Regions from separate parts of the Variovorax sp. PBL-E5 genome, predicted to be linked through region 3. Evidence: riboswitches for the same ligand, from Rfam matches in the RefSeq annotation. Region 3 holds a riboswitch; each other region holds the start of a gene.
What was found. A riboswitch is a leader RNA that binds a small molecule or an ion and turns the genes downstream of it on or off. The one in region 3 is predicted to bind glycine.
Positions count from the first base shown of each region.

Region 1: another riboswitch for glycine. It lies ahead of WDLP6_RS02410 (FAD-dependent oxidoreductase); the one in region 3 lies ahead of gcvT (glycine cleavage system aminomethyltransferase GcvT).
Region 2: another riboswitch for glycine. It lies ahead of WDLP6_RS21050 (D-amino acid dehydrogenase); the one in region 3 lies ahead of gcvT (glycine cleavage system aminomethyltransferase GcvT).

Region 1 is NZ_LR594671.1:493,438-496,678, forward strand. Features, by position in the region: gene WDLP6_RS02405 (FIST signal transduction protein) at 1-391, shown strand, start outside; gene WDLP6_RS02410 (FAD-dependent oxidoreductase) at 414-1,658, opposite strand; glycine riboswitch at 1,731-1,838, opposite strand; gene WDLP6_RS02415 (helix-turn-helix domain-containing protein) at 1,992-2,726, opposite strand; gene WDLP6_RS02420 (hypothetical protein) at 2,847-3,241, shown strand, end outside.
Region 2 is NZ_LR594671.1:4,342,942-4,346,182, forward strand. Features, by position in the region: gene WDLP6_RS21045 (PDR/VanB family oxidoreductase) at 87-1,043, opposite strand; glycine riboswitch at 1,199-1,288, shown strand; glycine riboswitch at 1,304-1,408, shown strand; gene WDLP6_RS21050 (D-amino acid dehydrogenase) at 1,496-2,800, shown strand; gene WDLP6_RS21055 (porin) at 3,186-3,241, shown strand, end outside.
Region 3 is NZ_LR594671.1:2,185,015-2,188,255, reverse strand. Features, by position in the region: gene WDLP6_RS10705 (electron transfer flavoprotein-ubiquinone oxidoreductase) at 1-525, shown strand, start outside; gene WDLP6_RS10700 (hypothetical protein) at 731-1,228, shown strand; glycine riboswitch at 1,267-1,365, shown strand; glycine riboswitch at 1,383-1,495, shown strand; gene gcvT (glycine cleavage system aminomethyltransferase GcvT) at 1,542-2,717, shown strand; gene gcvH (glycine cleavage system protein GcvH) at 2,773-3,147, shown strand; gene gcvP (aminomethyl-transferring glycine dehydrogenase) at 3,185-3,241, shown strand, end outside.

The DNA.
Region 1 (3,241 bases), 1.7 Mb from region 3:
CGTGGCGATCGCCGACGTCGCCGAAGCCGGCATGCGCATGACCTTCTGCCGCCGCAATGCGCAGGCGGCGCGCGCCGATCTCATGCGTGTCTGTGCCGAGATCCGCGAGGAACTCGAACCCGAGGAGCAGACGCTGGCGACGGCGCGCGCGGTCGCGGCCGGCGAGGCCGAGGCCGCGCCCCATCCCGCACGCCGCATCGCGGGCGCGGTGTACGTGAGCTGCTCCGGCCGCGGCGGCCCGCATTTCGGCGCGCCCGGCGCGGAGCTGCAGATCGTGCGGCATGCGCTCGGCGACGTGCCGCTGGTCGGCTTCTTCGCGGCCGGCGAGATCGCGCGGCATCACCTGTACGGCTACACCGGCGTGCTGACGGTCTTCATCGGCGCCGATTGAGCGCGAGGCGGCCTGCGCCGGCCTACATGCCGCGGAAGGCGAACTCGAGTTCGGGCCGCAGGCCGCTCATGATCCGGGCGATCGACTTGCCGGCGCCGCAGACGTGCACCCAGCCATGCGCGCCGGGCGCGGTGTTGAGGAACAGGTTGGGCAGCCGCGTCTTGCCGATCATGGGCAGCCCGTTCCGGCTCACCGCATGCCCGACGGTTTCGAGCGTGGCGTGCGCCGTGTCGGCGGCGCCGGGGAACAACTGCTCGAAGCGGCGCAGGATGGCGTCGAAGCGATCGGAGTCGGCTTCGCCTTCCTCGTCGAGGCGGTCGCGCGCGAAGCCCGAGACCCGCAGGGAATCGCCCGCCGGCGTCTCGATGCGCGTGATGCGCAGCTTGCCCTGGCGGTCCCGCAGGGTTACGCGCGGAGCGCGGGCGGCATCCTTGATCGGCATCGTGACGATGTACTCGCGCAGGTGGCGCAGCGGCATCGCGATGCCCAGTTGCTGCGCATGCGGCGCGCCGGCCGCGCCGAGCGCGAGCACATAGGCCTGGGCGCGCATGGCCGTGGGCCGGCCGCCGGCATCGCGCAGTTCGACGTGGTCGATGCGGCCCTCGCGCTCGTGCAGCGACACCACCGTGTGCTTCATCGCGAAGCGGACCCCGGCCGCGCGGCACAGGAAGACGAGGCTGGCCGCGAACTGGGCCGGATCGCGCGCCGGGTCGTCCTGCGTATAGGCCGCGCCGGCGAGGCCTATGCGCATCGCCTGCAGCGCCGGCTCGATGCGCAGCGCGTCCTCGGGCGAGAGCAGGCGTTCTTCGCAGCCCAGCCTGTTCCAGTGCGCGGCGCGGGCCGTGCGGTCCTCGAAAGCGGCAGCGTCCGTGTAAAGGCTCAGCAGGCCTGCGGTGCGCGCGCTCTGGGGCATGCCGGCTTCGTCGCTCAGCGCGCGCACGCTTTCGCGGCTGTAGGCGGCCAGGCGAACGAGATGCTCGAACGGATCGGACTTGCGGCGTTCGCCGATGGCACGGTCGAGCAGCCGGGCCAAGTGCCTTCGCAGGCGGCTGTACAGCGCCGATTCCTTGCGCTTCGTGCCGGCAGGGGATGAGGACAGTGCCGCCGGCTGCGCTGCGGCGCCTTCCTCATGGCGGTTCACGCGGCCGCGCGCCTTGGCCGCGGGGCTCGCGTGCCGGTCGACCACCGTCACCTCGTGGCCCAGCTGTTGCAGGTAGTAGGCCGATGCGACGCCGAGCAGGCCGGCGCCCAGAACAATCACGCGCATGTCCGTATCCTTTGGGGATGGCACGAACGGCGGGTGGCGGCGCGGATGGCGGCCTTCACCCGGGGTTCAGACTGCCGCTCCCCTGTCCTTGTACCTGAGAGATTCACCCGCGTGCGACCCGCAGCGGGCTTGCTCCTTCGGAGCGCCGCGTGCCGCGGCGGCTCTCCAGTCGGCGATTGATCAACAACGATGCAGTGACCGAATCGCCTTCGGCGATTCACCTGAGCGTTCATGGGAGTTTGCGCCATCGGTGGGATGGTGGGGATCATCCGCTTTTCTGCGATCGGTAGTCCAGCGCAGAAACCGGTTTCTTGAATCATGTGGGCGACCCGCTCAAGCCCGGCGCAGGCGCGTGAAAAGCTCGAATTCCCAGTTGCGCATGCCGAGCAGCAAGGTATAGCCCTCGCGTTCCTTGGGCGACAGCTTCTGGTCGGTCTGGTGCTGCTGGGCGAAGTCCTGGGCCACGCGCTGCAGGCGTTCGAGGAAGGCGGGCGCCAGCGAGCGGCTGATCGAGCCGTGGACCAGCAGCAGGCCTTCGGCCGGCCCGTCGAAGCCGCCCTTGTAGTAGTCGAGCACCACGTTCTCGCGGAAGAAATCCATCACCGGGCCATGCGGGCGCCAGCGGAAGGTCTTGGCCAGCTTGAGGCGGTAGCGGTTCAGCGGACGCAGCTCGATGATGCCGATGCGGTCGAGCTGGGCCAGGTAGCCGATGCACTCGGCCTGGCTGATCCGGTAGGCGGTGACGATCTGCTCCAGCGTCCACTGGCTCAGCACGTTGATCGCCACCAGCAGCAGCTTCTTGTCCTTGACCACGGCATTTTCCTGCTCGAGCGTCAGCTCCTTCAGCAAGGGCTGATCGTCGGCCACACGGCGGGCGAGTTCGGCGAAATCGATCTTGAGTGCGCGGCAGATCGCGTCGACCCGCGTGAGCGGCATGTCGCCCTTGGCGAGCATGCGCTTGACGCTGGACTCGGCCATGTCGAGCGACTTGGCGAGATCCGCATAGGTCATGCGGGCATTCTTGAGTTCGTTCTTCAGGGCCTGGACGAGGTCGACGGTGGTGCTCATGGGAAGAGTATTGCCTGTTGATACCAAGGGGCGTTGGAAATTGCTCCGTATCGATTTTCGATGCCCGAGAGGGGGTTGGCAACCTACATTCCGCCCCACCGCCACCCCACGGAGTCCGCCATGTCCCTGCTGTCTTCCCTTTCCCGCCGCGAGCGCGGCCTGCTGTCCGTGTTCGCGTTGCTGACCTTGGTTGCGGTCGCCGGGCCGGATCTGCAAGCGACCGAACTGCCGCCGGCCGTGTTCGCCGATACCCAGGCCTGGCACGGGCTGCCGAACGCGATGGATGTGCTCAGCAACCTGCCCTTCCTGGTCATCGGGCTCTGGGGCCTGCGCTGGCTGCACTGGCTCGACCGGGCGCATGAAGACGTGCTGGATGCGGTGCCGCTGCCGCCATCGATGGTCCATCCGCCGGTCAATGCCCTCGATTGCGCCTGGATGTTCTTCGCCGGCCTGATCCTCACCGCCGCCGGCTCGGCCTTCTACCACCTGCAGCCCGACGACCTGCGCCTGGCGGC
Region 2 (3,241 bases), 2.2 Mb from region 3:
CCTCGGCGGCTGGCAGAGCGGCCGAGCGGCGGGAAGCGCTGCCCTGGCTGCAGGCGCTGGACAGGGGTTTCCTGCCGATGACCGGCTCAAAGATCGAGAACGAGGTGTTCGCCGACGCAGCCCGACACGCAAACCATCATCGTCCGGTTCGAAGCGCGCTCCTCGCTCGAGAGCACCGAATCCCGGTGCGCCGGAATGCCCTCGAGCACCCGTGTCTCGCAGGCGCGGCAGACGCCCTCGCGGCAACCGCAATCGGCGTCGATGCCGGCTTGGTGCAGGGCATCGAGCAGCGCGACGCCCGGCTGTACGGCAAGGGTCCGGCCGGTGCGCGCCAGCGTCACCGTGTAGGGATGCTGCTGCCGCGACACCCCGTGCCCCGCATCCGCCGCAAAGCGTTCGACATGGACCTTCCTGAAGCCGAGTTCCTCGCAGATGCGTTCGAAGGCAGCAATCATCGGCGCCGGCCCGCAGCAATAGAAATCGCTCGCCGCCGGTTCGCCCGAGAGGAATTCGCGCAGATCGGGCGGCCTTCCCTGCTCTTCGTCGAAGTGGAAGCTGACGCTCTTCGACGACCCGAGCCGTTCGCAGAATGCTGCCTCCGGCCGGGACCGCGCGCAGTACAGCAGCGACGCCGGCTTGCCCAGCGCCGCGAGCCGCTCGTGCATGGCGAGGATCGGCGTGATGCCGATGCCGCCCGCCAGCAGGACCGACCTCGACGCTTCGGTATTCAGCGGGAAATGATTGCGCGGCGGCGAGATGTCCAGCATCGACCCGACCGCGAGCCGCTCGTGGACATGGCGCGATCCGCCGCGGCTGTTCCTGTCGTTGAGGATGGCGATCCGGTAGCGATCGCCTTCGGTGTCCGGGTTCAGCAGCGAGTAGCTGCGGACCAGATCCGGCGCCAGGTGCAGGTCGATGTGCGCCCCGGGCTCGAAGACCGGCAACGCTTCTCGCGTGCGCGGACGCAGCTCGAGGCTCACGATGTGCCGGGCTTCGCGGCGGACGGCGCTCACCGTCACGTGCAAAAGAGAAGAGCTGTTCATGGTCGCTTCGCGTTTCGATATCCGATAGGGCAGAAGCGAAAATTGTCGAAGGCCGTGGACGAAAGAAAAAATCGTTCCTTTGGATGCGAGGCATCGCGCGAAGTGATGCATCGCGTCGCACGCGCTCATCGACCGCGCGCCCTGCTTCGGTTAGACTCGCGCTCGCAGGAGAGCAGGCCGCGCGAGCGGCCTCACCGAAGGCGCAAACTCCCATAAACGCTCAGGTCGGCTCACGTGATGAGCCCGTACTGCAACCATCGTCAGAGCCGTCTGGAGAGCCATCACGCCACGTGATGCACCGAAGGAGCAAGCCCGCTGCGCCGCAGAGGGTGAATCTCTCAGGTACCGAGGACAGGGGGAGCGGCAACTTGAACATGCGTTCCGGTTGCTTTTCTTTTTGCAGCATCCGTTTCGCCGTGTTCGAGCGCCAAAACCTCGAAGGGGTTCTTGACATGCGCGTGATCGTTCTCGGCGCCGGCCTGCTCGGCGTCACCTCGGCCTACTACCTCCAGCAACTCGGCCACGACGTGACCGTGATCGACCGGCAGGCCACGCCGGCCGCCGAAACCAGCTTCGCCAACGGCGGCCAGATCTCGGTCAGCCATGCCGAGCCCTGGGCCAACCCGAGCGCGCCGCTCAAGGTGCTGCAATGGCTCGGCAAGGAAGACGCACCCCTGCTCTTTCGCTTCCGCGCCGACATGCGGCAGTGGCTCTGGGGCCTGCAGTTCCTGCGTGAATGCACGCCGGCGCGCACCCGCCACAACATCGAGCAGATCGTGCGGCTGGGCACCTACAGCCGCGCGACGCTGCAGCAGCTGCGCCGCGACACCGGCCTCGACTACGAGCAGCGCACGCAGGGCATCCTGCACTTCTACACGACCCAAAAGGAATTCGATGGCGCGCTCAAGCCCGCCGAGCAGATGCGCGCACTCGGCTGCGAACGCCAGGTGATCTCGGCCGACGAAGCCGTGCGGCTCGAACCCGCGCTGGCTCATATCCGCCCGCAGCTGGCCGGCGCCACCTACACGGCCGAGGACGAGTCGGGCGACGCCAACCGCTTCGCGCGCGAGCTGGTCAAGCTCTGCCAGGCGGCCGGTGTGAGGTTCCTCATGAGCCACACGGTGACCGCGATCCGCGAGGCCGGCGGCAGCATCGACCACGTCGAGGCGACCGACAGCGAAGGCCGCTTCCAGCGCATCCGCGGCGATGCCTTCGTGCTCGCGATGGGCTCGCTCAGCCCCCTCTATGCGGCGCCGTTGGGCATCCGGCTGCCGATCTATCCGGCCAAGGGCTATTCGGTCACGCTGCCGGTCATCGATGCCTCGAAGGCCTATCAGGTCTCGCTCACCGACGACGAATACAAGCTGGTGTTCTCGCGCTACACCTCGGCCACGGGCGACCGCATGCGCATCGCCGGCACGGCCGAACTCAACGGCTACGACCGCGACCTGAACCGCGTGCGCTGCGAGGCCATCGTGCGGCGCGTCGAGCAGCTGTTCCCCGGCGCCGGCGACACGACGCAGGCCCAGTTCTGGACCGGGCTGCGCCCCGCCACGCCGAGCAACGTGCCGCTGATCGGCGCCACCCGGTTGCCGAACCTGTTCCTCAACACCGGCCACGGCACGCTGGGCTGGACGCACGCCTGCGGTTCGGGCAAGTCGATCGCGCGCATCGTGAGCGGACTCGCGCCGGAGGTGGATTTCGCCTTCACCGGCGCGACGCCGCGGCCGCCGGTCCTCGGCTTGCAGGGCGCGTAGTTGCGCCGGAGTGATGGCGCAGCTATTGCGCCATCACATGGCTGCCATCGGAAAGAACGATTTTCCCATCGGTCGTTCGCTCTCTATTCTCGGGCTGCACCTGGCGCTTCATTGATGCCTGCCGAACAATTCAAAGAGGTTCACCCGATGTCCCCACGGATCCATCCCCGCATCGCACTGCGCCGGCATTCGGTGTGGACATAGCGCATTGACGACGGCGGCGGCCGGTCGCGTTCGACCGCGCCCCGCGTCCGCAGGCAACCCGCCTGCACATCACGCCCTTTCTGCCCACAAGGCCCGCCGCGGCGGCCTCGGACAGGCGCGCGCGTGCGCGATCCCTGTGCGCTGCCGTGAGCCGGCCGTCGATTCCCAACGGAGACATGCAATGAAGAGAAAAATATGGCTGACATCGGTGGCGCTGGCCGCCGCCGGCGCGGCCTC
Region 3 (3,241 bases):
AAGAGCTGGCTGCGCACCGAACTCAACAAGGCACGCAACTTCAAGCAGTGGTTCAAGAAGGGCCTGGCGGTCGGCACGGTGATGACCGGCATCGAGCAGTTCGTGCTGCGCGGCCACATCCCATGGACGATTCACCGCACCGAGGCCGATCACCAGCGCCTCAAGCGGGCATCGGCCAGCAAGAAGATCGCCTACCCGAAACCGGACAACAAGCTCACCTTCGACCGGCTGTCGTCGGTCTTCGTGAGCAACACCAACCACGAAGAGAACCAGCCCGCGCACCTGACGCTCAAGGACGCGACGGTGCCGACCCGGATCAACCTGCCCGACTACGCCGGCCCCGAGAGCCGCTACTGTCCCGCCGGCGTGTACGAGTTCGTGCCGGATGAGGGCGGCAAGGAGCGCCTGCAGATCAATGCGCAGAACTGCGTGCATTGCAAGACCTGCGACATCAAGGATCCGACGCAGAACATCGTGTGGGTGACGCCCGAGGGCGGCGGCGGGCCGAACTACGTCGGCATGTGACGGGCTTTCTCCCTCCTCCTCTGGGGGAGGGTTGGGGTGGGGGCACCGGGCCTTTGAACTGTGCGTTGCGCGTGACGTGAGGCCGGAGCCGGGAATTCGCCCCGGCCGACAGCCTCAACAGAAATCGCACCCTTCGAATCACCCATTCACAAAGCCGTCACACCCACCCCCGATGCTGCAAGGCTCGCCCGCAAGCCAGCATCCCATGTTCCTCATCAAGACCGACAAGGCCCATCAAGAACTCCAGCCCGGCCGCCGGACCCTCGGCCAGCGTGAGCGCGCCCTGCTGCTGATGGCCAACGGCCATCGCTCGGTGACCGACTTCGGCGAGCTCTTCGGCGGCCGCGAGCAGGCCAGCCGCGTCGCGGCCCAGTTGATGGACACCGGCTATCTGCAGCACCGCCAGCCGGCCCCGCAGCCCGAACCCGCCGTGGCCGTCGCCGCCGATGTCTTCGACGGCAAGCGGTCGCTCGCCACCACGCGGATGTTCCTGTTCGACCTCTGCGAGCGCATGTTCGTGCGGCGCGACCCGCCGCTGGCCGAACGCTTCCGTGAGGCCTTGCGCGCAGCGCGCGACCGCGAATCGATGCTGGCGACGGCCAACGCCATGCTCGAGGCGATCGAGCAGGCCGCCGGCGCCGAGCGCGCCGAATCGATCCGCGAGCGCATCGACAAGCTGCTGCCCGCCCTGCCCCTGCATTGAACCGATCGGCGGCGCCGGGCGCCACCGATCCCTTACACTCACCAGGGTCAGGAGAGAGCCCCGCCCCGCGGAGCCGCCGAAGGCGCAGGTCCCACCGATCCACGGGCCCGAACGCTCAGGCAAAAGGACTGACGAAGCGCCGATCTTTTTCGCGCGTTTCCTTGCTGGAGAGAGCCGGCCCGCCGCGCAAGCGCAGGGCCGTCCACCGAAGGAGCAAACCCCGATCGTGGGGCGAATCTCTCAGGTAAAGCGGACAGCAGGGGTGGCCCATGGCTCGCGCCATGGAACGAGACTGCCCCTTTTGGAGAGTGCCTTGGCCTCCTCATCCGCATCCGCATCCGGTGACGATCTTCAGAAGACACCGCTGTACGACCTGCACGTGGAACTCGGCGCACGCATGGTGCCCTTCGCCGGCTATTCGATGCCCGTGCAGTACCCGGCCGGCCTGATGGCCGAGCACAAGCACACGCGCAGTGCCGCCGGCCTGTTCGACATCTCGCACATGGGCCAGCTCCGGCTGGTCGGTCCCGACGCCGCGGCCGCGTTCGAAACCCTGATGCCGGTCGACGTCGTCGGGCTGGCGGCCGGCCGGCAGCGCTACGGCCTGCTGCTGAACGACGACGGCGGCATCCTCGACGACCTGATGTTCTTCAACGAAGGCAAGGATTCGCTCTTCGTGATCGTCAACGGCGCCTGCAAGAAGGCCGACATCGCCCACATCACCGTGAAGATCGGCGCACGCTGCCAGGTGCAGCCCCTGCCCGACCACGCCCTGCTGGCGCTGCAGGGGCCACAGGCTGCGGCGACGCTGGCGCGGCTGTCGCCAGGGATCGAGCGCTTCGTCTTCATGACCGGCGGTGCGGTGCAGATCGGCGGCATCGCCGCCTTCGTCACGCGCAGCGGCTACACCGGCGAGGACGGCTTCGAGATCTCGGTCGCCGCGCAGGACGCCGAGGCGCTGGCCCGCCTGCTGCTCGCGCAGGCCGAGGTCAAGCCCGTCGGCCTGGGCGCACGCAATTCGCTGCGGCTCGAAGCGGGGCTGTGCCTCTACGGCAACGACATCGACGAGACGACCACGCCGGTCGAGGCCTCGCTCGGGTGGGCGATGCAGAAGGTGCGCCGCGCCGGCGGCGCGCGCGAGGGCGGCTTTCCCGGCGCCGCGAAGGTGCTGGCGCAACTCGTCGCCGCCAGCGGCACGGCCGGCCACCTCGACCACCACACGCTCAAGCGCAAGCGCGTCGGCCTGGTGGCGCTGGAACGCGTGCCGGTGCGCGACGGCACGCTGCTCGAATCCTTCGAAGGCCAGCCGATCGGCCACGTGACCAGCGGCCTGCTCGGCCCCACGGTCGACCGGCCGGTCGCGATGGCCTATGTGGCGCTCGCCTACGCCGAACCCGGCACGCGCATCCAGGCCATGGTGCGCGGCAAGGCGGTGCCGATGGAAGTCAGCACCATGCCCTTCGTGCCCGCCCACTACTTCAGAGGCTGAGCCTCGACCCGATTCCTTCCATTCAAGCGGCCCATTTTTTCCAGGAGATTCCTTCATGACCATCAAGTACACCAAGGACCACGAATGGGTCCAGCCCGGGGACGGCAACACCGCCACGGTCGGCATCACGCTGCATGCGCAGGATGCGCTCGGCGACGTGGTCTTCGTCGACCTGCCCCCGATCGGCAAGACCTTCGCGCAGGGCGAGATCGCCGGCGTGGTCGAGTCGGTCAAGGCCGCGGCCGACGTGTTCATGCCCGTGTCGGGCGAGATCACCGAAGTCAACGAAGCGCTGCGCGCCGACCCTTCGCTGGCCAACAGCGACCCGACCGGTGCCGGCTGGTTCTTCAAGGTGCGCCTCGGCGAGCCGGCGCAGCTCGACGCGCTGCTCGACGCCACGGCCTATCAGAAATTCGCCGACGAAGCCTGATTCGCCCCCTCCCTGCCCGACCGCACGACTGCCCTCCATGCCGACGCCCGTCCAGACCTCCTTACCCTCGCTGCGCTATCTCGAGAACGCCGAG